3 regions of the Paracoccus saliphilus genome follow, and region 2 is predicted to be linked to each of the others. Evidence: riboswitches for the same ligand, from Rfam matches in the RefSeq annotation. Region 2 holds a riboswitch; each other region holds the start of a gene.
What was found. Region 2 has a riboswitch for cobalamin ahead of JHX88_RS21445 (energy-coupling factor ABC transporter permease). Riboswitches for the same ligand answer to the same signal wherever they lie in the genome.
Positions count from the first base shown of each region.

Region 1: linked by a shared signal. The riboswitch ahead of JHX88_RS01585 (ABC transporter substrate-binding protein) and the one ahead of JHX88_RS21445 (energy-coupling factor ABC transporter permease) in region 2 are both predicted to bind cobalamin.
Region 3: linked by a shared signal. The riboswitch ahead of bluB (5,6-dimethylbenzimidazole synthase) and the one ahead of JHX88_RS21445 (energy-coupling factor ABC transporter permease) in region 2 are both predicted to bind cobalamin.

Region 1 is NZ_CP067140.1:335,873-345,858, reverse strand. It holds gene JHX88_RS01635 (penicillin acylase family protein) at 1-112, shown strand, start outside; gene JHX88_RS01630 (HTD2 family dehydratase) at 152-988, opposite strand; gene JHX88_RS01625 (CaiB/BaiF CoA transferase family protein) at 985-2,091, opposite strand; gene JHX88_RS01620 (acyl-CoA dehydrogenase family protein) at 2,091-3,254, opposite strand; gene JHX88_RS01615 (LysR family transcriptional regulator) at 3,371-4,324, shown strand; gene JHX88_RS01610 (acetyl-CoA C-acyltransferase) at 4,342-5,508, opposite strand; gene JHX88_RS01605 (STAS domain-containing protein) at 5,599-5,928, shown strand; gene JHX88_RS01600 (ATP-binding protein) at 5,928-6,425, shown strand; gene hspQ (heat shock protein HspQ) at 6,422-6,754, opposite strand; gene JHX88_RS01590 (cell wall hydrolase) at 6,881-7,402, opposite strand; cobalamin riboswitch at 7,637-7,844, shown strand; gene JHX88_RS01585 (ABC transporter substrate-binding protein) at 8,000-9,007, shown strand; gene JHX88_RS01580 (FecCD family ABC transporter permease) at 9,004-9,986, shown strand, end outside.
Region 2 is NZ_CP067141.1:86,429-96,414, reverse strand. It holds gene JHX88_RS21455 (hypothetical protein) at 1-193, shown strand, start outside; gene cobF (precorrin-6A synthase (deacetylating)) at 289-1,047, opposite strand; gene JHX88_RS21445 (energy-coupling factor ABC transporter permease) at 1,097-1,765, opposite strand; cobalamin riboswitch at 1,799-2,027, opposite strand; gene JHX88_RS21440 (cobyrinic acid a,c-diamide synthase CobB) at 2,047-3,393, opposite strand; gene cobM (precorrin-4 C(11)-methyltransferase) at 3,583-4,356, opposite strand; gene JHX88_RS21430 (cobalamin biosynthesis protein) at 4,353-4,721, opposite strand; gene cbiE (precorrin-6y C5,15-methyltransferase (decarboxylating) subunit CbiE) at 4,703-5,893, opposite strand; gene JHX88_RS21420 (cobalt-precorrin-6A reductase) at 5,892-6,647, shown strand; gene cobJ (precorrin-3B C(17)-methyltransferase) at 6,614-7,357, opposite strand; gene JHX88_RS21410 (precorrin-2 C(20)-methyltransferase) at 7,354-8,109, opposite strand; gene JHX88_RS21405 (precorrin-8X methylmutase) at 8,113-8,742, opposite strand; gene cobG (precorrin-3B synthase) at 8,742-9,851, opposite strand; gene cobN (cobaltochelatase subunit CobN) at 9,848-9,986, opposite strand, start outside.
Region 3 is NZ_CP067140.1:96,678-106,663, reverse strand. It holds gene JHX88_RS00495 (TorD/DmsD family molecular chaperone) at 1-246, opposite strand, end outside; gene JHX88_RS00490 (DUF3306 domain-containing protein) at 254-838, opposite strand; gene JHX88_RS00485 (DUF3305 domain-containing protein) at 835-1,368, opposite strand; gene JHX88_RS00480 (4Fe-4S binding protein) at 1,697-3,640, shown strand; gene JHX88_RS00475 (DUF6494 family protein) at 3,653-3,844, shown strand; gene JHX88_RS00470 (Mrp/NBP35 family ATP-binding protein) at 3,848-4,912, shown strand; gene JHX88_RS00465 (biotin/lipoate--protein ligase family protein) at 4,918-5,619, shown strand; gene JHX88_RS00460 (DUF6505 family protein) at 5,616-6,107, shown strand; gene bluB (5,6-dimethylbenzimidazole synthase) at 6,157-6,837, opposite strand; cobalamin riboswitch at 6,891-7,077, opposite strand; gene argE (acetylornithine deacetylase) at 7,148-8,344, opposite strand; gene JHX88_RS00445 (tripartite tricarboxylate transporter permease) at 8,341-9,831, opposite strand; gene JHX88_RS00440 (tripartite tricarboxylate transporter TctB family protein) at 9,859-9,986, opposite strand, start outside.

The DNA.
Region 1 (9,986 bases), on a different replicon from region 2:
TGACGACCTGGCGGAACTGTGGCGGCGCGGCGAATATATCGGCATGTCGCTGGATCCTGAACTGGCGCGCGCCGCGGCTGTAGGGGTCACCGAACTGGTTCCCGCGAAATAGGCAAAACTTGCCCGGTCGGTTGCGATAGGCCGTAGCCGGTTACCACTCGGCGCGGGCCACCATTGCCACGGGACCGTCAGCATAGGACGTCCACAGCTTCAGTCCCGCGCCATCCTCGGCCGCGTTCAACGTGAAATCGGCGTCATCGAACAACGGCGACAGGCTGCGAAACTCGAATTGCAGGGGGTGGCGGCCACGGATCTGTTCTGCCAGTTGCATCAGCATCGTGGCCTGCATTGGTCCATGAACGATCAACCCGGGATAGCCCTCTTCCTCACGGACATAGGGCGCATCATAGTGAATTCGATGCCCGTTAAAGGTCAATGCGGAATAACGGAACAAGAGAGCGGCAGATGGCTGGACCGTTAGACGATATTCACCTTCTGGTGCGATGGAGAGCGTTTTCTTCGCGGTCGTGTCAGGGCTGTCTACGCCGCGATAGACGATGTCCTGCCGTTCAGTCAGAACCGCGCGACCATCGCTGTCGACCTGATGCTCAACAGTGACAAAGCAGAGCGTCCCCGTGCGGCCTTCCTTCACCACCACATCCTGAATGATCGAACGACGCGTGACCATTTCGCCCACATGAATGTCGTCATGGAAACTGAAAGCCCCGCCCGCCCACATGCGCCGCGGCAGCGGCACGGGCGGCAAAAAGCCGCCTCGCGCCGGATGCCCATCTGGACCAAGCTCTTCGGTCGGGATGGCGGGCGGCGCCAGGCAGAGATGAATCATCGCCGGAGCCTTGGCGCCGTTTTCCGTATCGCCCTGAAGGTTGAAGGTTGCGTTGAAACGCTCGACGATGGCCGGGGTCAGCAACTCGGATTGCAGTTCTTCACGACCGATCCATTGGCGCAAATGGTCGATATCGATCATGCCTTTTGCTCCTTTACAGGCAGCGCCGGCACCGGACCATATTGCCGTTCGACACCGGTTACTATCGGGGCCGGAGCGGGAAACGAGACCGGACCGTTCGGCGTATCGACAGTAATCCGGCGCACATGCGGATGGGTGGAAAGCTGCGCCATATCGCTGACCGATGCCAGGGCCACATCTGCTTTCAGCAGCGCGGCGACGGCCTGCTTTGCATCCATCCGGGCGAACCCTTCGGCAACAGCGGCGTCGGTCTGCACCCGGTTCTCGACCCGGGCGACATTGGTGGCGAAGCGCGGCTCCTCGCCCAGTTCCGGGCGTTCGAGAAACAATTTGCAAAGATTACGCCATTCCCGGTCGCTCTGGACCGAGATCAGCATTGCCTGATCGTCCCGCGTCCGGAACACCCCATAGGGCGCGATCGACGGATGCGCCATGCCAATGCGCTTGGGCGTCCTGCCACCCTCGTGATTGAGCAGCGGCACGGTTAGCCAATCGGCCATGACATCGAACATCGAGACCGAGATATTCGCGCCCTTGCCCGTGATACCGCGCCGGATCAGAGCCTCGAGTATCGCCGCATGGGCCGTCGCTCCGGTGGCGATATCGACGATCGAGATCCCCACACGGGCGGGCTCATCCGGTCCGCCGGTGATCGAGCACAGCCCGGATTCCGCCTGTATCAGCAGGTCATAGGCCTTGCGGTCAGCCATCGGGCCATCCTCGCCATAGCCGGTGATCGAGCAGGTGATCAACCGCGGAAAATCCTGCGCCAGCCGGTCGAAGCCGAAACCGAGACGCTCCAGCGCACCGCGCTTGAGATTCTGCAGCAGCACATCGGCGCCTTCCAGCATCCGCTCCAACTCGGCCTTACCCTCTGCCGAGCGCAGATCCAATGCGACCGACTCCTTGCCCCGGTTCAGCCAGACGAAATAGCTCGATTGACCCTTTGCCACGGCATCGTAGCCACGCGCGAAATCCCCCTCGGGCCGCTCGATCTTGAGTACGCGCGCACCCGCATCGGCCAGCCGCGAACTGGCGAATGGGGCCGCGACTGCCTGTTCGATGGCAATGACGGTCAGTCCTTCCAGTGGCAGCCCGCTCATCAGAACGACCTCGGCAAGCCCAGCACATGCTCGGCGACATAGGAAAGGATCAGGTTGGTCGAGATCGGCGCGACCTGGTACAGCCGCGTTTCGCGGAACTTGCGTTCGATATCGTATTCGCAAGCGAAACCGAAGCCGCCATGGAATTGCAGGCAGGCATTCGCAGCCTCCCAGCTTGCCTTGGCTGCCAGATACTTGGCCATGTTGGCCTGTGCCCCGCAAGGTTCCCGCGCGTCATAGCGGCGGCATGCCTCGAAACGCATCAGATTGGCGGCCTCCACCTCGATGAAGCTTTCGGCAATGGGGAACTGCACACCCTGATTCTGGCCGATGGGACGGCCGAACACGTTCCGTTCGCTGACATATTTAGAGACCCGGTCTACGAACCAGTAACCGTCACCGATACATTCGGCGGCAATCAACGTCCGCTCGGCGTTCAGCCCGGTCAAGATATACTTGAACCCCTGCCCCTCCTCTCCGATCAGGTTCTCGGCCGGGATCTCGAGATTGTCGAAGAACAGCTCGTTAGTCTCATGGTTGACCATGTTGAGGATCGGGCGGACCTGCATGCCCTTTTCCATCGCCTCTTTCACATCGACGATGAAGATCGACAGCCCTTCGGTCTTTTTCTTCACCTCGGCTAAGGGCGTGGTGCGGGCCAGCAGGATCATCAACTCGGAATGCTGAACCCGGCTGATCCAGACCTTCTGGCCGTTGATGACATAGCGGTCACCTTTGCGAACCGCCGTGGTCTTGATCCTGGTGGTATCGGTGCCGGTGGTCGGCTCGGTCACGCCCATGGATTGCAGACGCAACTCACCCGCGGCAATCCGGGGCAGGTATTTCTGTCGCTGTTCTTCCGAGCCGTGCCGTATCAGCGTGTTCATATTGTACATCTGTCCGTGGCAGGCGCCCGAATTGCCACCTGCCCGGTTGATCTCTTCCATGATGACCGAGGCTTCGGTCAGCCCCAATCCAGAACCGCCATATTCCTCGGGGATCAGCGCCGCCATCCAGCCGGCCCGCGTCAACGCGTTTACGAATTCCTCGGGGTAGCCGCGCTGTTCATCGATCTTGCGGTGGTACTCGTCGGGAAACTCGGCGCAAAGCGCACGCACCGCGTCACGGATATCCTGAAACTGGTCGGAGCCTATATTCTGCATCTTCGAACCTCGCCTTGTCGATTCAATGACTGGCGCAGCTCGAATTATAATGCAAATATATATTAGTTCTAATTATTATATAATTAAAATATACAATACCCCATCGAGGTCCCGGAATGGATATAAGGCAGCTGCGCTATTTTCTTGCAATCGTCGAAGAGGGTTCCTTTTCTCGCGCGGCGAAACGCCTGAATATCGCGCAACCAGCCCTGTCGCTCCATGTCCGCAAGATGGAAGAAACGCTTGGCACCCCGCTGCTGCTACGTCATTCGAGCGGAGTAAGCGCAACCGAGGCGGGCTCGCTTCTGGTCGAACGCGCCCGACCATTGCTGGCAGGGTTCGATCACATGCATGAGGAGCTGCATCAGGTTGGAAAGCAACCCGGTGGCACGGTTCGGATCGGATTGCCGGGTACGATCAGCGGTATCCTGTCGGTTCCCCTGATCGCGCATATTCATAGGCGTCATCCGAGAATCAAGCTGATCATCGCCGAGGCGATGAGCGGTTTTGTCGGCGAATGGCTTGAAGAAGGACGGATAGATCTTGGCGTCCTGTATGGCGCCACGAATAGCAGGCAGGTCCGGCTTGAACCGCTGTTGCAGGAAGAGCTGGTCATCCTGCTGCCAACCGGAATCACGGATTCCGCACCAGCGAGCCTGGCAACACTGACCAGCATGCCATTGATCCTGCCCAGTGCGTCACACGGGCTGCGCCGAATGATCCAGCAACGAATGCAGGAAGCGGGCCTCACCTTCGACCCGGCCATCGAGGTCGACAGCTACGCCTGCATCAAGCGTCTGGTTCAGGACGGTTTCGGCTGCTCTGTCCTGCCCGTCCATGCCGTCGTAGAAGAGGTCGAGCGCGGATTGCTGCAGGCACGGCCTTTCGCGGATGATCGGCTTTGGCGTAGCGCCTATTTGGCCAGCCACTCGACCCGCCTCCTGTCGCGGGCCGCCACTGCCGCCAGCCTGTGCCTGCGAGAAGTCACGGCGGAGTTGATCGGTCAGGGGAACTGGCTGGGCGCCAGCGATGTGCAGAGCACGCCAGAGATAGATCACCACGACCATTGAGGCGCATAGTTTCCGCCTCAGACAAGCTCGATCCCGATTGCCGTGCCCTCGCCGCCGCCGATGCAGATAGCGGCAACACCCCGTTTGCCGCCTCGAGCTTGCAGTGCATGAATCAGCGTCACGATGATCCGAGCGCCTGACGCGCCGATCGGGTGCCCTAACGCACAGGCACCGCCATTCACGTTGACCTTGTCATGCGACAAGGACATCCGCGCCATGAAAGCCATCGGAACGACCGCAAAGGCCTCGTTCACCTCCCACAGATCGACGCTGTCTTTCGACCAGCCAAGGTTGGACAGAAGCCTTTCGGCAGCGGGAACCGGAGCCGTGGGGAACTGGCCCGGCTGTTGCGCGTGACTGGCATAGCCGGCGATCCGGGCAACCGCCCCTGCGCTATCGGCAGCAATCACCAAAGCCGCCGCGCCGTCCGAGATGGAACTGGAATTGGCTGCGGTCACCGTGCCGTCCTTGCGGAAAGCAGGTTTCAGATGCGGAATCTTGTCAGGACGTGCATTGCCAGGTTGTTCATCCGTGTCCACAACCGCCTCACCCTTGCGGCCAGTGACTGTGACCGGAGCGATCTCGGCGGCGAACGCGCCTGAAGCGATAGCCTCATTCGCGCGGCCCAGGCTCGTCAGCGCATAGGCATCCTGTGCCTCGCGATCGAAACGAAACTCGGTAGCGCAGTCTTCGGCAAAGGTACCCATCAGGCGGCCCCTGTCATAAGCGTCCTCGAGCCCATCGAGAAACATGTGATCAGCCACTTCCCCATGACCCAACCTTGCGCCCGACCTCATCTTGGGCAACAGATATGGCGCATTCGTCATGCTCTCCATACCTCCGGCAACGATCAGATCGGCGCTCCCCGCCCGGATCGCATCCCCTGCCATCATCACTGCCTGCATTCCCGAGCCGCACATCTTGTTCAGCGTCGTGGCCGGTACGGATTGTGGCAGCCCGGCCCTGAACCCCGCCTGCCGTGCCGGAGCCTGTCCCTGACCTGCGGGTAATACACAGCCCATGAACAGCGCGTCAGGCCGATCCGATGCAATTCCCGCACGATCCAGTGCGGCACGGATTGCCGTGCCCCCCAGCTCCGCGGCTGTCAGGCTGGACAAAGCTCCCTGAAATCCACCCATCGGAGTGCGCGCGGCCCCCAAAATGAATACGTTTCGAACAGCCATGATCTTCCCCCTTGTTCGACAGATAGTCGCTTACTTGATCGTAACCTTTCCCGTCTAGTCAATCTGTCGGAATTATCAGATGGGGTTTCGATGGAACTTACCACCACGGAAGACGGAAAAACGACCATCATCACTACGTGCGAATCCAGGATCGACGCTGTCAATGCGACGCGTTTCAAGGACGTGGTGCGCGAGATCATTACCGACCGCGGCAAACCGGCATTGCTTGATCTGCAACATGTCGATTTCATGGACAGTTCGGGCTTGGGCGCGTTGATCGCAGTACACAAAGCCATGCCGCCCGGGCTGTCACTGACGCTTGCCAACATAACGCCCAATGTCGAACGGGTTTTCAAGCTGACACGAATGGATTCCGTGTTTCATATCCTGCCCCCTCAGCGACAGCAGGAGAACGGATAGTGAATTCGATTGACCGGCAGAAGGCCGACCCCGGCAAATTCGCCGCTTGCAAGGCATGGCCGCTATTTCATCGGGTCCTGACAGCCAACCCATTCGCTATCCGCGAAGCGCTCTCAGACGTCCGAAACCGTTTCACGAAATCAGCCAATCCCGACACCATCGGGCGGCTCGAACTTGTTCTGGCAGAGGTGTTGAACAATGTCGCGGAACACGCTGTTCCACGACATGGCAACCTTCCTGCGAAGGACGTGCCGACGATTCACCTGTCCATCGTCCGGACCGAGCGAGGGTTCGTCTGCGCTGTCGCGGATGATGGCATTTCTCTCCCGGACAAATGCCTGCAGCCGCACAGCTTGCCAAAGACCGAAAATTCGGGGCTTTCCGAAAGCGGGTTCGGCTGGTTCCTCATCCAGGATTTGACCCAAACGCTGTGCTATTACCGAGAGGAACAGAAGAACTATCTGGCCTTCAGCGTCCCTCTCACGCAGAGCGCTTAATTCAGCAATTCCTGCAGCGGATAGCGGCCATCCTCGAAATCACCGAACATCTCGATCACCTCGGGATGATCCAATGGCTCGCCCGAGGAATCAGGAACCAGGTTCTGCTCTGATACATAGGCGATATAATAGGTCGCCTCGGTTTCGGCATAGAGATGGTAGAACGGCTGATCCTTGGATGGCCGCACGTCTTCGGGAATGGAATCATACCATTCCTCGGTGTTCGCGAATTCCGGGTCGACATCGAAAATGACCCCGCGGAACGGCCGGTCCTTGTGCCGGACAACCTGTCCAAGACAATATTTCGCGACGCGGTTTTGCACCTGCATGCGTAACGATCCCTTAGTATTCATGGCATTTCGCCGAATTGGAGGGGTTCTAATGCCGCAAGTCGATTCTGTCCACCGCAGCGCCACTTGTCTCCGTCGAAAACACCAGACGCCCGGGCTGACCGCTTAACGATCAATCGGGGCTGGTGGGACGCGTTGTGTCACCAAATGCTTCTTGCGCTTCTCGTAGAATGCATTGCCGCCCGCAACGAGGACATAGTGCATGTTATTGTAGGGAAAACTGTAGCCGGCGGTATGGAAGAACCTGGCGTTGCGCACACCGGGTTGCCGCTCGCCGTTCAGCACCGCCCGCGCGGCCTCCTGCACATCGGGTAAAGCCTTGGAGTTCATCGGCCTGGTCATCACACCCGGTGCGAACTGATTTTTCTGCCCCACCACACCGCAGACGGTGTTCGGAAATTCATCCGACGCGACACGATTCATGACAACCGTACCAACGGCGATCATTCCCTGCCGGCTCGATCTGTTGGCCTCGAAGAATATGGCACGTTCCATGCATTCCACATCCTTCTTTGTGTGTCCGTGCCGACTGCGACTGCTGTCACCGCCCATTGAACAACCCGCAAGTATGGAAGCCGCCACTAAAAGGCCCGAGACGAGCCACGTCTTGGATGCACTGTCGATCATGTTCCGCCTTATCGTTTTTTTGCCCTGGCCGTGTTCGACGCAGGATCTGTTATTCACTGCCACATTCCCATTTTGCCATTTCAGCCTCTCACGCACAAGGATGACCGATGATGGCCGGCATCGGGTCGCCGTTCCCCAACAGATGCGGTGGTGTCATGGAGAGATGGCTGCATCGCAACGACAGCACATTCTCACGCGCCCGACCGAAACTAGTTGACCTTGCACCTCCCATGCGGCATCCCGGTCGATGATGGTTCCCGGGACGGTCAGGCCGCCGGGTGAAAAGGGAACGTGGTGAGGTGCGTAGCACCAATTCCGCGACTGCCCCCGCAACTGTAGGCGGAGAGCATAGCCCGACAGCCACTGGCGCAGCCGAGCGCCGGGAAGGCGGGATATGCAGCGACCCGCAAGTCAGGAGACCTGCCATCGTCATGTCAACCAACCCGGGCGGGGTGCCCCGGAAGGAGCAGCGATGACTGGATACAGCTTGTGGCGGAAATGCCGCCAAATCATCTCTTGTCAGCAAGAGCGCTGCCTTGCCGCGAGTTTGCGCGGGCTTCCTACCCCGTTCTTCTCATCCCAGAAGGACGCTTCCAGATGAACCTGCCTTTCCTTTCGCTGATCGCGATCAGCGCATTGATCACGAACGGCGCACTCGCCGCAGAGACCGAATATCCACTGACCATCGACAATTGCGGTGTCGAGATCACTTTCGATGGCCCTCCGGAGAATATCGTGTCGATCGGGCAAGCCGCCACCGAGACACTCTACGCGCTCGGTGCAGAGGACCAGATGGCAGGCACCGCGCTTTGGTTTAACGCGGTGCTGCCGGAATTCGCGGATGCCAATGCGGCAGTAGAGCGTATCTCGGACAACGCCCCGAGCTTTGAAGGGGTGGTAAACAAGCGTCCCGGCTTCGTGCCGACGATGTTCGAATGGATGATCGGCCCGAAAGGGGTCGTCGGAACGCGCGAGCAATTCGCCGATCTGGGCATTCCGGCCTATGTGATGCCCCCCGATTGCGAAGGTAAGGATAATCTTGTCGGTGCGGATGGGACGCGCTTGGCACCTTTCGACATCGCAACGCTCTACAAGAGCATTAAGCAGATGGCCGCAATCATGGATAGGCAGGATCGCGGAAGTGAGCTGATCGTGGATCTGCAGGCCCGCGAAGCGGCTGCGGTCGAGCGTGCCCGCGCAATGGACCTGCTGGACGCCTCTGCGGTGGTCTGGTTTTCCTCTGCTGAAATGGAACGCGATCCCTTCGTGGCCGGGCAAAAGGGCATTCCGGCATGGATGTTCGAGAGGTTGGGGCTACGCAACGTGATCGAATCCGACGAGGAATGGCCGACCGTGGGCTGGGAGAGCATCGCGAAGGCCGATCCCTCGGTCATCGTGATTGCCCGAATGGATCGTCGGCGCTTCCCGGCCGACGATCACGAGAAGAAGCTGGAGTTTCTCAAATCGGACCCGGTGACCAGCCGGATGACCGCCGTGAAGGAAGATCGCATCGTCATTCTTGATGCCGAGGCAATGCATGCCTCGATCCGCCTAATCGACGGCCTGGAAACCCTGACTGATGCGATGGAAGCGTTGACGAAATGACTTTGGCGCTGACCGGAACACAGACGGTTATACGCGGCCGGCAGGCGATGCGCTGGATCGGTGTCGCGGCGATTCCGGTCGCCGCGCTGTTTGCCGGAGTCTGTATCGGCGAAACGCGAATTCCGCTGAGCACGGTATTGCAAGTATTGGCCAACCGGCTGTGGGACGCGGGCTATGCCGTCGATCCCATCGACGAGGGTATCATCTGGGCCTATCGGTTGACCCGTGCTCTGGTCGCCGGGGCCTGTGGCGCGGCGCTGGCGATCTGCGGGGTGATCCTGCAATCGCTGTTGCGCAACGCGCTGGCCGATCCTTATCTGTTGGGCATATCGGCCGGAGCCTCGACAGGCGCGGTACTGATCGCCGTGGCAGGCGTGGGCGCCGGCATGGTGCCGATGTCGGCAGGTGCCCTGCTGGGAGCGTTACTGGCTTTCGGCCTCGTCACGCTGCTGGCGCAACTCTCGGGCGGCGGAACGGGACTGCGAGGAGCCGGGCAAATCATTCTGGCTGGCATTGCCGGATCACAGTTGTTCAATGCCCTGACCTCTTTCATCATCGCACGCTCGGCCAATGCCGAGCAGGCCCGCGGGATCATGTTCTGGCTGCTGGGCAATCTGTCAGGCGTGCGATGGGACGACGTGTGGCTGGCGCTCCCCGCTGCCGCGATGGTGCTGTTGATCGGGCTGTGGCATCTTCGCGCACTGGACGCCTTTACCTTCGGCTCGGAATCGGCGGCATCCCTGGGCATACCGGTCCGGCAAGTGCAGGCGGTTCTGATCCTCGGAGCGGCGATTGCAACGGCCGTGATGGTCTCGATCGTCGGCTCGATCGGCTTCGTGGGGCTTGTCGTCCCCCATGCCGCACGGTTCCTGGTCGGTGTCCGTCATTCACGGCTGGTGCCCGCCTCTGCACTGATAGGCATGGTATTCCTGATCGCCGCAGACATCCTGTCGCGCGTCATGATCCCCGGTCAGGTGTT
Region 2 (9,986 bases):
TATGATCATGGATTACTTCATCCTTCTCTGCGGCGGCAATCCGCTGGACCCGACCCTGTGCAAGGGAAACATGTTCGTCCCGCATTCCGGGCAGGTCCGACCGCCATTGTCGGTCTACAAGAAGATCATTCCCTTCGTTCAGGCCTCCCGACGCGACCGGGTCACGATCGCGTCGGATCGCCACCTCGGTTGAGTTCGCCTCAGACGGAGGATGTTTCCCCCGATCCAGGCCTGCACCGCGTATCTTCTTCTTGCAGGAAGAAGAACAGGTTGTGTCGATGGGCCGCGTCAGGCGGGCTCGCGGCGCAGCATGTAGATATCCATGATCCAGCCATGGGCGGCACGGGCGCGGGCGCGGCTATCGACGATGCGCGGTCCGGCCTTGGCCAGCGGGCCTTGGTCCAGGATCTGCTCGTCCATGCCGATATAGGCGCCCCACCAGATGCTCAGCCCTTCGGGTGGCAGAGCCTGGAACGAGCATTGGCCGTCAAGCATCACCACCACCGTATCGGCTCCTTCGGGCCAGCCATGATCCCGCAGACGGCGCCCGGTGGTGACCTGGACCGGCGCGCCGATACGGTTCAGGGGTATCGCATGGGCGGCGCAGAGCCCCTGGATCGCGGTGATGCCGGGAATGACATGGCGGCGGAGCAGCAGGTCGCGGGCCAGCCGGTCGGCGATGCGCAGGGTGCTGTCGTAAAGCGAGGGATCGCCCCAGACCAGCAGCGCCACCCGGCCGGACAGGCTGGGCAGGTGGCCGCGGATCTCGGCATGCCAGGCATCGGCGATGGCATCGTGCCAGCGGCTCACGGCGCCCAGATAATCGGGATCGGCACTGTCCCGGCGAGGCAGGGCGAATTCGGCGATCCGGGTGGATGGTCCGACATGCCGGTCGCAGATCTTCCGGCGCAGCCCGGCCAGGTCGTCCTTTTCGGCGCCTTTCAGCGGGATCAGGATCAGATCGGCCTCTTGCATCGCGGCAATGGCCTGCAATGTCAGGTGGTCGGGATTGCCGGTCCCGATGCCGATCAGGGTGAGGTCGATCATCTGGTCTCCGTAGAAGGTTGCGGGCGGTGAAGCGCCCGCAACTGATGCATCAGGCGAACAGCCGGGGCGTCACCAGGCTGGATCCGCGCAGGCCTCGCAGCGATTTCGCACCGGCCAGCACCGCCAGATCGACCAGCGGCTCGATCAGCACGACCAGCATATAGGCCGCGCCGAATGTGGCGATGCCGTGGATTCCACCGGCAAACCCCTGGCCGTAGATCGCCCAGAACGCGACCCATGCCACGATCCCGCCCTGGTAGGCGGTGGACAGCGCCAGGGCCTGCCCGTAGCGCAGATCAACATAGGCAGTGCCCGGCGCGATGATCCTCGCCGCCAGCGCCTGAAGCGCGAAAAGCGGCACCAGCAGAGTGGTGATGTTCATCCCGTATTGCGGCAGATCGAAGGGCGCGAAGAGCATCCCCTGCAACAGCAGCCCCAATGCCAGCCCGATCGCGGCAGGTGCCGCCCCGAACAACAGGAACAGCGTCGAGCCGAGGATGAAATGCACCTCCGAGACGCCGACGGGGAAATGCGGCATGATCTCGAAGAAGGTGAATACGGCGGCAGTCGTCAGCACGGCCCGTCCGGCCAGCGAGGCAAGCCCGCGTTCGCGCAGCGCCTCCCATGCCAGTTTCAGCGTATAACCGGCTGCGGCCGCGGCAGTGGCATGGCTCAGCGCGATTTTCGCGCCGGTGACGATTCCGGGTTCGATATGCATGTCAGTCTCCTTGTGCCGTCACACCCGACGGCGTTGGCGTTATGTCTGACGGCCGGTCTCCTGGCTCGCGGATCGTCGCGCGGCTTCGGCCTTCCCAGTCCTTCAGAGGAACCAGTGGCGCAGATGAAGCGCGCTCTCCGCATACAGTCGCGGGGGCGGCTGAGGCTTGGGGCGCGGCGGGATGCCATGCCCTTCCCCATTCCCGATGAAGCCCGACGCATCATTGCGTCCTTGCGGGCCACCGATCAGGGGTTCAGCTAAAGATCATCGTGGCGGCCGGGTCAAGCGTTCTGTGCCCGTGCAATCAGGTGGAAAAACGTTCCGCTCACCTGCCCCCCGCCTTCCATGGCGCGGTATGATCCGGTTTCCGGCACTTTGGCGCCATTTGCATCGCTGACCCGGGCCAGCGGCGCGTCGGGCTGCGACAGGATCGTGGCATAGTGGAACTCGTGCCCGCGCAGCGCCTCCTCCGCGCCCAGGCCGGGCAGGGTGGCGGTGTTGAGCCGCGCGAGCCGGTAGCCCAGATGCATGCGGCGCTTCTGATAGCTGGTCTCCAGCCCCAGCAAGCCCGCCATCCGGTGCCGCCGCCCTTCCGCATCCACCAACCCGGCCCCCAGCGCCATGTAGCCGCCGCATTCACCATGCACGGGGCGCGTCCGGGCAAAGCGGGAAAGCCCGTCACGGAAATGCCCCGCATCGGCGAGACGGCCCGCATGCAGTTCCGGATAGCCGCCGGGCAGCCAGCAGGCATCGGCGCTTTCATCCGGGGCCTCGTCGGCCAGGGGCGAGAAGGGCAGGATCGTCGCACCCTGGCTGCGCCATTCCGCAAGCAGATGCGGATAGGTGAAGGAAAAGGCAGCGTCCCGGGCCAGGGCGATCCGCGCGCCCGGCGGTGGCACCGGCCGATGCGGCGCCGTGTCCGGCAGGTTCCGCGTGGCGGCGGCGGCGATGATGGCGTCCAGGTCGCAATGGGCGGAGATGAACTCCCCGGCATGGCGCAGGATACCCTCCAGCCCGGCGGTTTCCTCGGCCTGCACGAGGCCCAGATGCCGCTCTGGAAGCTCGATATTTCCCTGTCGTGGCAGGGCGCCCAACACCGCGATGCCGGCCTCTTCCATGCCCTTCCGGATCAGTGCTTCGTGGCGGGGCGAGGCGACCCGGTTCAGCACAACCCCGGCGAACGGCATGTCGGGGCGCAACGTCGCGAACCCCTTGGCCACCGCCGCCGCCGATTGCGCCTGCCCAGAAACATCGAGGATCAGGACCACCGGCCAGCCCATCAGACCGGCAATCTCGGCACTGGAGCCGATGCCGGTTTCGCCGGGTTTCGCCACCCCGTCGAACAAGCCCATCGAGCCCTCGGCCAGCACCAGGTCCGCCTCTCTTCCGCTTGTATGTGCGGCGATCTGGCCCGGGCTCATGGCCCATGTGTCCAGGTTGAACGAAGCGCTTCCCGAAGCGGCAAGATGAAAGGCGGGGTCGATATAGTCGGGCCCGCTCTTGAAGGGTTGCACATCCAGGCCGCGCGTGCGCAGCGCGGCCAACAGCCCCAGCATCAGCACCGTCTTGCCCGTGCCCGAGGACGGGGCGGAGACAAGCAGACCCGGGGGGGGCGGGCTATTGGACATCGAGCACCTCACTTGCCGCGTTGAGCGAAATTGTCACGTTGGAATTTGGATATTTATATGAAGAAGAAGACCTTTCCGCCTTCTTCTTCATATAAATATCCAGGGGCGTCGCCGGTTGGGGCGCTACTGGTTCGCGAACCGGTCGGCGGCGGGGGGTTGGCCCCCCGCATGTAGGATGGATCAACGGCATCATTCGGGAAATCTCGGGTCAGGGCCGGTCGGGCGATAGCGACGGTCGTAATCGGCGGCATAGAGGCGGCTGTCGTCGAAATCCTCGGCCGCCAGTGCCGGGCCGACAAGGATCAGCGCGGTGCGGTCGATGCCTTCAGCCTCGGCCTCGATCTGTGCGAGGGTCGAGCGGATCACCCGCTGATCGGGCCAGCTTGCGCGCCAGATGACGGCCACCGGGCAACCGGGGCCGTAATGCGGGATCAGTTCGGCCACCGAGCGGGACAGCGCATGGATCGACAGGTGAATGGCCAGCGTGGCACCGGTGGCGGCGAAGGCGGCCAGCGTCTCGCCCGACGGCATGGCCGAGGCGCGGCCGGGCGTGCGGGTCAGCACCACGGATTGGGCGATGCCGGGCAAGGTCAGCTCGGTCTGCAAGGCGGCTGCTGCTGCTGCGAAAGAGGGCACCCCGGGCGTGACCTCGAAGGGAATGCCCTTCGCCCGCAGGCGTCGAAGCTGCTCGCCCATCGCCGACCAGACCGACAGGTCGCCCGAATGCAGCCGCGCCACGTCATGGCCTGCCGCATGGGCCGAGGCGATCTCGTCGATGATCCGGTCGAGGCTGAGCGGCGCGGTATTCACGATCTGCGCGCCGGGCGGGCAATGGCTCAGCAGTGCCTCGGGGATCAGGCTGCCCGCATAGAGGCAGACCGGGCAGGCCGCGATCAGGTCGCGCCCGCGCAGGGTGATCAGGTCCGCCGCGCCGGGACCGGCGCCGATGAAATGGACGGTCATGGGGTTTCCTCGCTTTCGGCGATGGCTGCGGTGGCGCGGCCGCAACTGCTGGTGACGCGTGTGACAATGATCCGCGCGTCAGACCCGCAGGCCGACAGGGCGGCGGCCTCGGCGACCGAGCCGGTCTCGTGCAGGGCCTGGACGCGCTCGGATCGCGTGGGGGTGGTGACGCCCCTCACCTCGGTCAGGCGCAATGGCAGGTCCAGTGCCTGTGCCAAAGCCGTCAGCTCGACGGCGCGTGCCGGGATGGTGGCAATTGCCGCAAGATCCTGAGCCCCGGTGCGGGTCAGCGCATCGCGCAACGCCTCGGCGGGCGTATCCGGCCGGCACCCGAATCCCGCCACCTTCATCGCGTCACCTGCCATTGCACCACCGGACGCGCGGATTGCCAGCCTCGCATCCGGCCAAGGGGCGCGGCTTCGGAGATCTCGATCCGGGTCAGGCTGCCGCCATGGCGGGCATGCAGTTCGGTCAGCAGCGCTTCGGTTTCCAGGGTCACGGCATTGGCGACCAGCTGGGCGGCTGTGGGCAGAAGCGGCCAGAGCGTCTCGAACAGCTCGTGGCTTGCGCCGCCGCCGATAAAGACGGCATCGGGTTCGGCCAGACCGGCCAGCGCCTCGGGGGCCTTGCCATGGATAGGCTTGACGAGGCCGGACAGGCCATAAGCATCGATATTCGCACGGATATTGGTCAGCCGGTCGGCACGGGGCTCGATGCAGCAGGCGCGGCCCCCGGCCAGAGCCCATTCGACCGAGACCGCGCCCGATCCGCCGCCGATATCCCACAGCAACGCGCCGCGCCTAGGGGCCAGCGCGGCCAGTGTCAGGGCCCGGATGGGCGATTTGGTGATCTGGCCGTCATGGGCGAATTCCGCCTCGGACCGTCCCGGCGCATTGGCCGGGCCGAAACCGCGCGGCAGATCGGCACCGCAGAGGGCGACGGCGACCGGGGCCTCGATCTCCGTCAGCCCGAAGCTGTCTGCGCGGGCCTGCCGCACACGCTCTTGCGCGCCGCCAAGCCGTTCCAGCACCGCCATGCGCATCGCCCCTGCGCCCAGTGCCGTCAGCCATTCCGCCAGAGCCGCGAGGGCCGCGCCATCGCGCAGGGTGGCGATGATCCGGCAGCCTGCGCCCAGATACGGGCGAAGCCGGGCGAAGGGCGCGGCATGCAGGCCAAGACAGGCGATCTGTTCCAGCCGCCATCCCAACCGTGCGGCGGCCAGCGAGAACACGCCCGGTGCGGGCAGCCCATGCCATTCTCCGGGCTCCAGATGCTCGGCAAGGCTCCCCCCCGCGCCGAAATGGAACGGATCGCCCGAGGCCAGCACGACGACAGGCCGCCCCCGGCATTCCAGCACCGGGGCGATGTCGAAGGGCACCGGCCAGGGGCGTCCCTTGGCCGCGACCCCTGCAAGCGACAGATGCCGGGGACCGCCAAAGACGATTTCGGCCTGTTCCAGCGCGGAACGGCTTGCATCCGGCAGCCCGGCCAAGCCATCCTCGCCGATACCGATGATCGTCAACCAGGGCTTATCCATGAACCGCATCCTTTTGCTGGGCGGCACGACCGAGGCCAGCCGCATGGCCCGCCTGCTGGCGGATGCCGGCATGGATGCGGTGTTCTCCTATGCGGGCCGCACCAATGCGCCGGTCGCACAGCCGCTGCCGCTGCGGGTGGGCGGCTTTGGCGGCGCGTCGGGGCTGGCGGCCTTTCTGCGGGATCAGGCGATCAGCCACGTGATCGACGCGACCCATCCCTTTGCCGCACAGATGAGCCGCAATGCGATCACCGCTTGCAATGAGACGCGAACCCCGCTTCTGGCGCTGGAGCGCCCGGCATGGCGCGCCGGGCCGGATGATCGCTGGATCCTTGTCGCCGATCCCGAACAGGCCGCCCGCGTCTTGCCCGATGCGCCCGCGAGGGTGTTCCTCGCCATCGGCAAGCAGAACCTCGCCTCCTTCGCCACTCGCCCGCATCATTACCTGCTGCGGCTGGTCGATCCGCCCGAAGGCCCGCTGCCATTGCCCGATGCCGAGGCGGTGATCGCCCGTGGCCCCTTTACGGCAGAGGGCGACGAGGCATTGATGCGCGCCCATGGCATCACCCATCTGGTCGCCAAGAATTCCGGCGGCGCGGGGGCCGAGGCCAAGCTGATCGCTGCCCGCCAATTGAGCCTGCCGGTAGTGATGATCGACCGGCCCCGGCTGCCGCCGCGCCGCAGTGTCGCGGAACCCGGAGAGGCGATGGCATGGCTGCATCATGGCGCGTCCTCTGCCCGTCGCGGGGTATAGATCCAGCGCCCGACCCGACGCGTCGCGGAATTGCCGAGCAGAACGACCGTCCGCATATCCGCCATCCCGGGTTGTGCCTCGGACAGGGAGATGGTGACCAGCCGCTCGTCAGGGGTCGAGACGGCACGGGCAAAGGTGATCAGCGGATCAGAGCCGCATTCCTCGCGCAGGATCTCCAGTACGCGGGCGAATTGATGCGGGCGGCTGGACGAGCGGGGGTTATAGAAGGCCATGGCGAAATCGCCCCTTGCCGCGTGACGCAACCGGCGCTCTATCAGTGCGAAGGGCTTGAGATTGTCCGACAGGTTGATGGCGCAGAAATCATGCCCCAATGGCGCGCCCGCCCGGGCGGCGGCGGCCAGCATGGCGGTGATGCCGGGCAGGATACGGATATCCAGCGCGGCATGGCGCGGATCGGCCTCGAGCGCCTCGAATAGTGCCGAGGCCATGGCGAAGACCCCCGGATCGCCCGAGGACACCACGACCACGCGCCGCCCCGCCCCTGCCAGTTCCAGCGCATGGGCGGCGCGGTCCAGCTCGACCCGGTTGTCGGTGGCGTGCAGGGTCAGGCCGGGGCGCGGCGCGATGCGGGCGACATAGGGGATATAGCCGATGACATCGGTGGCCTCGGCCAACGCGGCACTGACCTCGGGCGTGACCAGATCCTCGGCGCCCGGACCAAGACCTGCAACCGTGACCCAACCGCTCATTCCGCCGCCTTGGGCATCAAGACCGGGCGGCGGCCCTGCCCATGGACCAGCACGATGGCGAAATAGGGGCAATCCGCGTCCTCGATCTCGGCCAGCCGCAGGACTCTTTCGCCGGGCATGGTGCCGCGTTCGATCAGCCATGCCTGGTCCAGCCGCCCGGCTGCCGCCAATGCCCGTCGGATACGGGGCAGGTTGCGCCCGGTCTTCATCACCACCAGCGCATCCGATCCTTGCATATGCCGGATCAGGTCAGCCTCGGGCAAGGTGCCCATGACCACGCTCAGCACATCGTCGCCCCATGTGATCGGCTGCCCCGTGACGTTCCAGCAGCCCGCCATGCCTGGAATACCGGGGATCACCTCGATCCCGATCCGCTCGCGCAGGCGAATATAGAGATGCATGAAGGAGCCGTAGAAGAACGGGTCGCCCTCGCAGAGCACCACCACCTCGTGATCGCGCGCCAGATCGGCCAGGTTTGCGGCCCATTGGTCATAGAATGCGGCCAGCAGGGCGTTATATTCCGGGCTGTCAAAGGGAATTTCCGTGGTGACCGGGTATTCCATCGGGTATTCGGTCACGCCCTCGGCCAGCATGCCCTGCACGATCCGGCGCGCCTGCCCCTGCCGCCCCGCCTTGCGGAAATAGGCGACATGCCGCGCGCCCCGGATCGCCCGGTCGGCCTTGACCGAGATCAGCTCGGGGTCGCCGGGGCCAAGGCCCGCGCAGATGATCCTGCCTTTCGCTTGGGTCATGGCTTACTCCTTGCGGCTGGCCAGCGCGTTGACGGCGGCGACGGTGATGGCCGAGCCGCCCAAGCGCCCCTCGACGATAAGCGAAGGGACTGGCGGGGCAGAGATCAGCGCCTGCTTGGATTCTGCCGCACCGACGAAACCCACCGGGCAGCCGATGATCGCGGCGGGACGGGGGCAGGCGGGATCTTCGAGCATGTTCAACAGGTGGAACAGCGCGGTCGGAGCGTTGCCGATGGCGATCACCGCGCCGTCCAGATGCGGGCGCCACAGCTCCAGCGCGGCGGCGGATCGGGTATTGCCCATCTCCTGCGCCATGGCGGGCACGCTTGGATCCTGCAGGGTGCAGATGACCTCGTTCCCGGCGGGCAGACGGGCGCGGGTGATGCCCTCGCTGACCATCCGCGCATCGCAAAGGATCGGCGCGCCGGCTTCCAGCGCGGCACGGGCGGCGATGGCCATGCCGGGGGTAAAGCGGATATGCGCGGCCAGTTCGACCATCCCGGCGGCATGGATCATGCGAACGGCGGCGATTTCCTCTTCGGGGGTAAAGCGCGCCAGATCGGCCTCGGCCCGGATGGTGGCGAAGGATTGGCGATAGATCGCCGCGCCGTCCTTTTCGTAATCGTAAGGCATCACAGAACCTCTGGCAGTCGGGCGGGCGGCAGCCCGCGAAGCTGGGGAATATCCGAGGCGCAGCCGCCCCGGATCAGGTCGAAACCCTCGGGCGTGGCCGTAAAGGTCAGATCGGCAGCGCGCGGCCAACCGCAGCCCTTGGCGCAGCCCGAGACATGCAACACCCGCCCCTCGGGCAGATGCGGCGCAAGCTGGCGGGCAAGGGCGCGGGTCGGCGCATGGGCATGGCGGCAGCCCGGAGCGCCGGTGCAGGCGCGCAGCCGCAGCCGGGGATCGCCGGGTTCCGCGATCAGGCCGGGCAGGGCGGGGACCGAGACCGCGCCCTCGATCAGCAGCATCCGCCACGGTGTCACGCGGAGCGGGCCAAGCGCGGCAAGATCGGCAAGTGTTTCCGCCTTGAGTTGACCGAACTCGACGCTGAGCAATATCCCTTGCGGCACATCACCCGGAACGGGAGGCGTCAAGGCAGGGGCGGGGGACAGCACCGCATCCGGCGGCGAGACGCCGCGCGCGATCAGCCCGGCCATTCGCCCCCGGCCTTCGGGCGCTCCGCCCTGTGCAAGGAACCATTCGGCCAGTGCCAGCGCCTCGGTCGCATCATGGTAGCGAGTCCCGTAGGCGCATCCGTCGGCACGCAGGATCAAGCCGCCATCCGCACCCCGCTCCAGCCGGATATCGGCGGGGATGTCCTGCAGAACCGGGGCCGGGCCGGTATCGACGGCAAAGCCGAATTTCGAGGGCAGGGGCAGGGCAGAGGCGGCCAGCGCCGCCTCCAGTTTTGCGGCCAGCCCATCGGTTTCGGGATCCGCGAAAGGAGTGACGATGATGTTGCGCCGCTGCTCGGCCCCGATATCCGCATCGATCAGGCCAAGCGCGCGAAGGGCCTCGATCAGCGGGGCATGGCTATCGGGCGTCACGCCGCGAATTTGCAGATTGGCGCGTCCGGTCAGGTCGATCAACCCATTGCCATGATCCCGTGCAGCGCGGGCGATTTCCTCGGTCTGCACGGGGCTCAGACGCCCGCCATGCGGACGGATGCGGGTGATCCAGCCATCGCCGGATTCCATCGGCCGCAACGCGCCGGGGCACCATCCCCTGACCCGGCTCATCGTTCCGCCTCCAGCGAGGCCGCGATCGAGTTGCGGCGGGTCGTCCATAGACCGGCATCGGCAAGGCGGCGGAACAGGTCGCGCATCGCCTGCAGCGCCTCGGGGTTGGCCTGTTCCATGAAATTCACGATCTCG
Region 3 (9,986 bases), on a different replicon from region 2:
GCCCCGCCCCAATCCGATGAAAAGCCGATTATACTCTGACTCGACCGATGTCGGGCTGGTCCGTCGGGCGAGTTTCGCAAGCGCAACGGTGGCCTTGCCGATCTCGCTGTCATCGCCGGTCAGCCCGGCGATCTGCGACAGTAACCTCGCATCAGGCGAGTGCGCCAATATCAAGCCAAGGAAATTGTACAATTCGGCCCTCAGGCGATCTTCCTCGGCTACCTGGATTTCATGCGCGGCACTCATTCGTTGATCACCCATGCGCGGTTTCCTCAAAGCTGAAGCGCATCCGGCGCGGGGACGTCACCCCTTCGGAAGGCCCCGCGGCCTCCTTCTCTGGCGGTCGATAGGCACTGTCTTCCGGCAAGGCTTCCTGTGCAGTTATTGCTGTCTTTTCCGTCGGTGCAGAGGCATGCGCTACCGAGGTTTTCTCGGTAGCGTCACGGCTGGCCGCCATCGCCTCGACATGGGCCATCAGCCCCTTACCCACCTGATAGCTGGTCCGGAAGTTTTCACTCGCAGAAGCGCTGGCGGTAAAATCATCCGCATAATCGACCAACCCGTCCAGATTGGCCAGCACCGGGTTCAAGGTCCACAGCCGCCGCAACGCCTGTTGCTTGAGCCGTTGCGGCAAGGCCGCGCGCAGATAGCGGCGAACCGTATCAGCATTGTCGATGGCCTCCGGCGCGGGCAACCCCAAATCCTGCAACAATTCCTCGTCGCTACGCTCGGCAAGCTGCGCCTCTTGCGCGGCCTGTTCGGCAGCGCGGGTTACAGCATCTTCTGCCCGCGCTTCGGCCGCGACCGCAGCTTTTCGGCGTGCCCAGAAATCGCTCATGACAAACGGCTCCGCATCAGGCTGGGCGAGGCGTAAATATCGGCCGCCTTGCCGATACGTGGATCGCCTATCCCATCCTGGTGAAGATCGTCCCGTCTCTTGTCTCGTTGGCGCTTCACAAAGGGCTCGTCCTCATGGAACGAGTCGACGAATTCTCCGATCCAGGCAACAAGGCCCGGTGTCATCGGAACCTTCTCGACGACATCCTCACCGCTGTCAGAATAATCCTGCGCCTCGAAGGGTGAGGCTGTTACCAGCAGGATCTCGAAAGGATATTCGCCGGACACAGGCCTCATCACCACATAGATACTGGGGACACGGGCGGTCAGCCCATGCACATAAGCTTCGGTCTCGGCGGCATAGAGTTCCAGGATCCGGGTCGCGGCATGATACTCGACAACATCACCATCGCGGCGCAATTCCCGCCAGTCAGCCGACCCTGCCCCAGGCAGAATCGCCACAGCTTTCCAAGACCATTTCGCCCAACGGGTCGCCCCCGGCGTCCTGCGGAGCACTATACCAAGCGGCATCGCGCGTTTGCTTTTCGGACTTACCGACACGGCAGTTATTCCTCCCCCTACCAATACTATGCTTTGCACTACCGAATGAGCAAAGGAAAATTTTTGTAATCGCCACCTGATACAGGAATTTTTGTCTCGCTATTTAGCGGCAGGAATGATCATGCAATAATATATCCAATCCGAGTCTTTTTGTGCGAATTGACAATTCGCGAATCGGACCGGGCCAAGTTAGTGATCCGACGGAAACCGGTTGTACGGTGCGGCAATTTGCGTCTAGCCTTGGGTCGACCGAATGCTCATCCGGCCGTGAAACGGTCCGTTCGGCGAGGAATACGACATGGTCAAGACACTGGTAACATGCGATTGTTCAGGCAGCCAGACCATCGACGCAAAGGCGCTCTCGCAAGCGACCGGCCTCGATATTCGTTCGCCCTGTTCCGCGCTTTGCACCACACAGTTGCAACACGCCTCGGACGCCTTGACCGATGGCGACGTGATTTTCTGCTGCGCTCAGGAGTCGCGTAGCTTTGAAACACTTGCGGAAGAACTGGGCGTTGATCCCGCGCCCATGCTGGATCTGCGAGACCGCGCCGGGTGGTCAGACGATCCGGCAAGCAAGTTACCGAAGATGACGGCCCTGATAGCAGAGGCGATGCTGCCTGCGGCACCGGAAAAGGCCATGGATGTCCTGTCGGAAGGGCTATGCCTGATACTCGGCCCGTCGCAAATTGCGCTTGAGGCGGCTGCGCAGCTTTCAGACTATCTGGGGGTGACCGTCCTGCTGGAAGATACAGAGGATATCCCTGACACCCGCAGTTTCGACGTGATTGCCGGCAATCTGCGTCAGGCCAGCGGCGCCTTGGGCGGGTTCCGTGTGGTGATCGACGCCTTGCGGCAGCTCGAACCCGGTGGACGGGGAGAATTCACGCTGACGGCCCCGCAGGATGGCGGCATGTCGGAATGCGATATCATTCTCGATTTGCGGGGTGGCACACCGCTCTTTCCCGCGCATGAAAAGCGCGAAGGCTATCTGCGCCCCGATCCCGATCATCCCGCTGCGGTCTCGGCGGCAGTTCTGGCGGCGTCTCATCTTATGGGCACATTCGAGAAGCCGCTTCATGTCCGGACCGAGCCGCTGTTATGCGCCCATTCACGCGCCGGTCAAACCGGCTGCACCCGTTGTCTCGATCTCTGCCCGACAGGGGCGATCACGCCCGATGGCGATCATGTCACGGTCGATCCGATGATCTGCGCAGGCTGTGGCGCTTGCTCGGCCGCCTGCCCATCGGGAGCGATAGAATATGACGCGCCACCGGTCGATTTGGTCTTTCGGCGGGTTCAGACCTTGGCGAAAGCCTATCTGGATGCCGGAGGCATCGCGCCGCGCCTGCTGGTCCATGATAGCCACGGTGCAGAGATGATCCGCCTTTCGGCCCGCCATGGGCGCGGATTGCCCGCCGATGTCATCCCTCTTGAAATCGCGGCCATTGGGGCGTTCGGACATGCCGAAACAGTCGCGGCACTGGCGGCAGGATTTGCTTCGGTAAGCCTCCTCCCTGGACCAGGTGCGGATCGCGATGCATTGGCCGCGCAAATCACGCTGGCCCGGGCCATTGGCGGTGAGGGCAGGATCCACCTGCTGGATGTCTCCGATCCCGATGCCATGTCCGATACGCTCTACAACGAAGATGCACCCGCATCGGCGGCAAGTCCGGTGCGTCCCATGGGCACGAGGCGGCAGATCACCCGGCAGGCGGCACGCGCCTTGCATCCGGACAAGCAACAACTTGCCCTGCCCGATGACGCCCCCTATGGCGCGGTGTTGGTGGATACGGAGGCCTGCACGCTTTGCCTGTCCTGCGTTTCGCTTTGTCCTTCAGGAGCGCTCGGCGACAATCCCGACCTCCCGCAGCTTCGTTTCCAGGAGGATGCCTGCCTGCAATGCGGTCTTTGCGCCAATATCTGCCCCGAGGATGCGATCAGCTATGAACCCCGGCTCGATCTCACGGATGCCGCGCTGAGCCAACGCATCTTGCACCAGGAAGAACCCTTCGCCTGCATCGAATGCGGTGCGCTTTTCGGTGTCAAATCGACCGTCGAACGAATTACCGAAAAGCTGCGGGGACATTCGATGTTCGCCGGCGATGACAAGCTGAGGATGATCCAAATGTGTGACAATTGCCGCGTGAACGCGCAGTATCATTCCCAGAACAACCCGCTTGCTCAGGGCGAGCGCCCGCGCGTCACCGACGACTACCTGAGCAAGCGACGCGATCACTGAAAGGAAGATCAAATGACTGACGATGCGAATATGTCGATGCGCAAGTTCCTGAAACAGGTCGGCGTCACCTCGCAACAGGCCATCGAAGAGGCAATGCGCGATGCAGATACGGCAGGCAAGAGTTTTGCCGTCAAGGCCGTCATCACCATTGACGAGCTGGGCATGCGCCACGAGATATCCGGCGAGATCAAGGGACAGGACTAAGCCGTGCCGATCAGCCGAGAGGCGGTGCTCGCTGTCCTGAAATCCGTTGCCGACCCGATCGCAGGCGGCGATATCGTCGCCAGTGGCGTGATGCGTGCGCTCAATGTCGACGAGGCGGGCCAGATTCGTTTTGTCCTCGAGGTGCCTCCGCGCCATACCGAGGCTTATCAGGCCGTAAAGACCAATGCCGAGGCCGCGTTGCGGGCTCAAGACGGTGTCTCGGGGGTGTCCATCGTCATGACGGGGCATACCGAGAAGGCTCCGCCGGAACTTCGCGCCCGCAAATCCGAGCCGGCAGGACCGGAGCCCATCCCCGGCATCGCCCGGATCATCGCCATCGCCAGCGGCAAGGGCGGCGTGGGCAAATCCACCGTCGCGGCCAATCTCGCCTGCGCCCTGGCGCAGCAAGGACGGCGTGTCGGGTTACTGGACGCGGATGTCTACGGCCCGTCACAGCCGCGAATGCTGGGCGTCTCGGGTCGCCCGGCCAGCCCGGACGGCAAGACCATCCTTCCGATGCGTAATCACGGCGTCACCATGATGTCGATCGGGTTGATGACCAACGAGGATCAGGCCGTGGTCTGGCGTGGCCCAATGCTCATGGGCGCGTTGCAGCAGATGTTGACGCAGGTGCAATGGGGCGCACTCGATATCCTGCTGGTCGATCTGCCGCCGGGGACCGGCGATGTCCAGATGACGCTGTGTCAGAAAGCGCAGGTTGACGGCGCAATCATCGTCTCGACCCCGCAAGATGTTGCACTGCTGGATGCCCGCAAGGGGATCGACATGTTCAACCAGATGAAGGTGCCCATTCTGGGCATGGTCGAGAACATGAGTACGCATATCTGTTCGCAATGCGGCCATGAAGAGCATGTCTTCGGTCATGGTGGCGTGGCATCCGAGGCCGCAAAGCTGAATGTCCCCCTGCTCGCCGAGGTGCCGTTGGATCTTCAGATCCGGCTGGCCTCGGATGGTGGCGCACCGATCACCGTCAGCCAGCCCGACAGCGCGCAAGCAAGGGCGTTTCATGACATCGCCTCAGCCTTGGTTGCCAAGGAGGTGGCGTGACCGCGATCGAGGAGCTCTCCTTTCCTCCGCTGATGCGGGGTGAGCCGACAACGGGCGATGCCATCCGGCACGCCTGCTTGCGTGCCGCCGAAGGGTGCGATGCCGGGCTCGTCTGTTACCGGCTGGCGGCAGATGAATTACAAGGCGCATTGGTCTTTGCCCCCGAAGTACCTTTGGCGCAGGCCATGGCGATGCTGCCGCTATGCGGGGTCGGGTTTCAGAATGCCCTCGGCGCCCTCGCCCCGCCGGAAATCGCGGTGCACCTGGACTGGAACGGCGGCATTCGGATCAATGGCGCAAGCTGTGGCCGGTTCCGCGCGGTTGCCTCGCACCCAGAACCGCAGGCCGTTCCCGACTGGCTGGTGATCGGCTTTAGCCTGCCGCTGATCCCCTCCACCGACCGTCCCGGCGATACTCCCGACCAGACATGGCTCTATGTCGAAGGTTGCGCCGATGTCTCGTCTCCTATCTTGGTGGAAGCTTGGGCACGCCACTGCCTGAACTGGATCGATCGTTGGGAAGATCGGGGCAACCGTCCCCTGCATGACGATTGGCAAGCATTGGCGCATGGGCTGGGAGAACAGACAGAACAATCCGGACGTCGTGGCGTCTTCGTCGGAATCGACACGGATTTCGGCATGTTGCTGCGCGATGGAGACAGCACCCATCTGATCCCGCTTACCGATCTGCTGGAGACCGCCCCATGAATCTTGCCCGAGCGATCCATTTCGACGAAAGCGATCAGCGTGTCTATGCCAACCCGGCCCGAACCGGCGAGTGGTGCATCTCTGGCGGCTTCGAGTTTTCCGACTGGACCGATGCCGATCTGACCGGCAAGGCGCGGCAGGCCTTTGCCAATGGCTGGCTGGGCCTGGAAACCGGCGGGCGGGTAACCTTTGTCGCGGTCACCACGGTCGCGCCGGGCGAATTGACCGCCCTCACCGATTTGCTGGCCGAACATTTCGTCACCTATCACGGCGCTCCCTCGGTAGATCAGGCCCGCCCGGTCGCCGCAGAGGAAATCGCCCAGATGACCGATCTATGCGAGGATCATCCGCCTAATACCCTGTTGACCGTCGCCCGTGAACTGACCCAGTCCGGGGTGAGGGAGGCCTATCGCGTCATCGAAACCAAGGACGCCGGGCTGGAACAATTCGCCATTCACGGCTCAACGGACGAGTCGGGCTCCGATTGAATTGATCTGGCCGCCTTTCCGGGCATGGCGTCGTCGCGTCTGGCCCGCCTCACCGCGCTTCCCCCCACCTATCGCGGAAAATCAGGTCATCCAGAGGAAGCCGGGACGCCCAACCTCGTGCCTGCAATTCGGGTTCCTCGTAAAGCTCCACGACATGGCCAAGGCAAAGATAGGCGACGGGAACCACATGTTCGGGAAGATGCAGGATTGACCGCAGATCGGCATCATCAAAGATGCTGACCCAACCGAGACCTATCCCCTCCGCCCGCGCCGCAAGCCAGAGATTTTGCACAGCGCAGACGGTAGAATAGAGATCGGTATCGCGATTATGGGTCCGTCCCAGGACAAGGTCACCACCGCGCGACCGGTCGCAGGTGACGCACAGGTTCACGGGCGCCTCGGAAATACCTTGCAGCTTGAGCTTCGAGTAAAGTGCACGACGCTCTGCCGGGAACAGATTGGCCGCTGTTTCATTGGCGTGATCGAAGGCGTCGCGAATACGCGATTTCACCGATGAGTCTTCGATCACGATGAAATTCCACGGCTGCATCAACCCAACCGAGGGTGCGTGATGGGCCGCAAGCAGAAGCCGCCGAAGCAGTTCTTCGGGAATCGGATCGGGAAGGAACTGGCCGCGGACATCGCGGCGAGTGTGGATCGCGCGATATACCGCCTCACGCTCATCATCAGAAAACCTGCCCGCGGGTGCGGGAACGGAGGGTTGCGGCATGACATTCTCCCCTGTCTCGGCAACATTGACGACCCTCCCGTCGTCCGCACGGGAAAGATCCATCCTGCCTGGCCGGTCTTCTGACTCGGCTTCACGCGGCGCAGCGCCTTCCCAACCGAAGGGTCAGTGGCCTTTGCTGCGCCATCCGCCTCACAGCGTTGGGCACGTCGCGGAATTGCACCGCGTTCCCGATTCTCCAGGCCCCGGAAAGGCCATGGCACCAGACGGGTGGACTGTAGAAGCCCTGCCGCATCGAGACAAGCCGATCCCGTCATCGGCTTGTCATCTCAAAGCTTGGATCAAGGGCAGGTTATTTCTGGATACCGACCTGATCCAGAAGATTGTCGAGAAAATGCAGACAGCGGTTCAACTGGTCGATCTCGACGAACTCGTCCGCCTTATGTGCCTGTTCAATCGAACCAGGGCCGACAATGATCGAGGGAATGCCGCCTTCCACCTCGAAAACGCCACCTTCCGACCCATATGACACCTTGCCGGAATATTCCGGCATCACCGGCCGAAGTTCAGCAAAAGCATCTGTTCCACGCGCGTCACCCATGGCCGGATAGGCAAAAATGCGTTCGAACCGGATTCCGGCATCGGGATGCCCGGCTTTCATCTCGGGCTCCAGCGTTTCGCGAATCTCGGTCAGCAGTTCATCAAGATCAGCCTGCGCTGCCAATTCGTCGATACTCCGCAACTCAAACGTGAAGCTGCAGCGGTCCGGGGTGACATTCGTGGCAACCCCACCGTCGATCATCGTGACCAGGCATGTGGCATGCGGCACGGTAAAGGCCGGATCGAAAGGTCCCTCCGTCTCATAGCGGCGCGCCCGTGCATCGATCATCGAGACCGCGCGGGCCGCATAGGCCACGGCGTTGACATGCGCCGGAGCAAACGAAGAATGCCCGCTGGTGCCGTGGAAAGTGGCGCGCATGGCGATCTTGCCTTTCTGACCGGCGACCAGCTTCATATCGCTCGGCTCTCCGATCACGGCAAAACTTGGCGGCACATCCAGCTCTTTCAGATAGCGCGCGATCTGCGGTGCGCCAAGGCAACCCACCTCCTCGTCATAGGAAAAGCAGAGGTAGAGCGGGCGGGACAGTTCGATCTGATCGATATCGCGCATTGCCGCCATGACACAGGCCGCGAACGCCTTCATGTCGCAACTGCCGCGACCGAAGATCCGGCCATCACGTTCATCGGCATCGAAGGGTGGGGTGGTCCAGTTGGTTCCACCCGCGGGGACAACGTCCGTATGGCCGGAAAGGACGATTCCGGAGATTTCAGGTGGACCGAAACGGGCAATCAGGTTGGCTTTTTGCCCTGTCTCATCCTGCAACCGTGTAATCTTGCCTCCCAGAACCTCGAGAAATTCGGCCATGTGGTCGATCAATGGCAGGTTCGAATTGCGGCTGGTCGTATCGAACCCGATCAGGGTCTTCAGGTGATCCTTTGCATCGCCAAGCCGCGGATGCTGGCTGATTGCGCCCGACAGGTCCTTCATTGGAAACGTGCCTTTCTTTCATTGGCTTTCTTAATTTCGCGCCGGATCGTGAGGCCCACCACGAACAGGACAAGGGCCGCGAAGATCCATGTGATCGGCGATGACAAAAGCACCGTGGGATCGCCACGCGAGATGGCAAGAGCGCGCCGCAGGTTCTCTTCGATCATCGGGCCGAGGATAAAGGCGATCAGGAAAGGCGCTGCAGGAATGTTCAAGAGATACATCACGAACCCGCCCACACCCATCGCAAGAAGGACGATCACATCGAACATGCTGTTGCCGATGGAGTAGATACCGTAAAGGCAAAGCACCAGAACCAGCGGGCTCAGCAGGGTCGCGGGAATCTTGGCGATATAGGTGAACATGCGCATCGTCAGCTTGCCCGCGCCGAAAAGGAGAACCGATGACAGCAGCATGCCGATGAACAGCATGTAAATCTCGTGGATATTGGTCTGAAACAGCAGCGGCCCCGGCGTCAGGCCCTGGATCATGAAGGCACCCAGCATGACCCCGGTGATGACGTCGCCCGGTACGCCCAGAGCGAGCAGCGGGATCATCGTCGCTCCGCAGGCACCGTTATTGGCCGATTCCGATGCGGCGATGCCTTCCAGCTCACCCTTGCCGAAATTATCGGCCCTTGGCGACGACCGCTGCGCGGCGCCGTAGGAAAAGAAGGCGGCGGCCGAAGGGCCAATACCCGGAATCGCCCCAAGGATCACGCCGATGAAACTGCCGCGCAAAAGCGATTTGATGACGGGGCGCAATTCCTTCCGGCTCACCCTGTCATCGCCCAACTGCATGGCCCGCGCCTTGGGCGGGTTGCGGAACACGATCAGCTTGAACAGTTCCGGCAGCGCGAAAAGGCCGATCAGGACCGGCGCCACCGCAAGGCCCGCCTGCATATCGTCGGTGAAGGCGAAACGGAACGATCCGTACATGTCTTCACCCGCCGTTGCCAGCAGAAGCCCCAGGCAGGCCGAGACCAGACCCATGAGCAGCGAATTGCCCGAGACACCGGCCACGGTCGTCAGCGCGAAGACCATCAGCATGAAATATTCGGGTGGCCCCACATTGAGCGCCAGCAATGCCAGCGGCGCGGCAAGGAAGATGAGCGAGATATTCGAGAGGAAATCCCCAACGACCGAAGAGTAAAGCGCCATGTTCAACGCCTTGCCTGCCTTGCCTTGTTGCGCCAATGGATAGCCGTCGAGCGCCGTGCAGGCTGCCGATGCCGTCCCCGGCGTTCGGATCAGGATTGCCGAGACCGAACCGCCATAGGTCGATCCCTTGTACAACGCGACCAGCAGCAGGATGCTGGAAACCGGCTCCATATAGAAGGTGAAGGGCAATGCCAGCGTCACGGCCATCGTCCCGGTCATGCCGGGGATAGCCCCGATCACCACCCCGGCCCAGATACCGGCTGCCATGATCAGGAAATTCTGCAGGGTGGCGACCGCCTGCAAGGCTGTCAGCAGATCGTTCAGCATCATATCGCTCGCATCAGCTATCGGGGATCAGTGAAACAGCAGACCCGGTGGGAATTGGGTTCCGAGTGCCTTCGAAAAGAAGAGTTGTAGCGCCAACGGGACCACAACCGCGCAGAACCCGGCCCAAACCAGCAAGCGCCGTTCGCCTGTCAGCA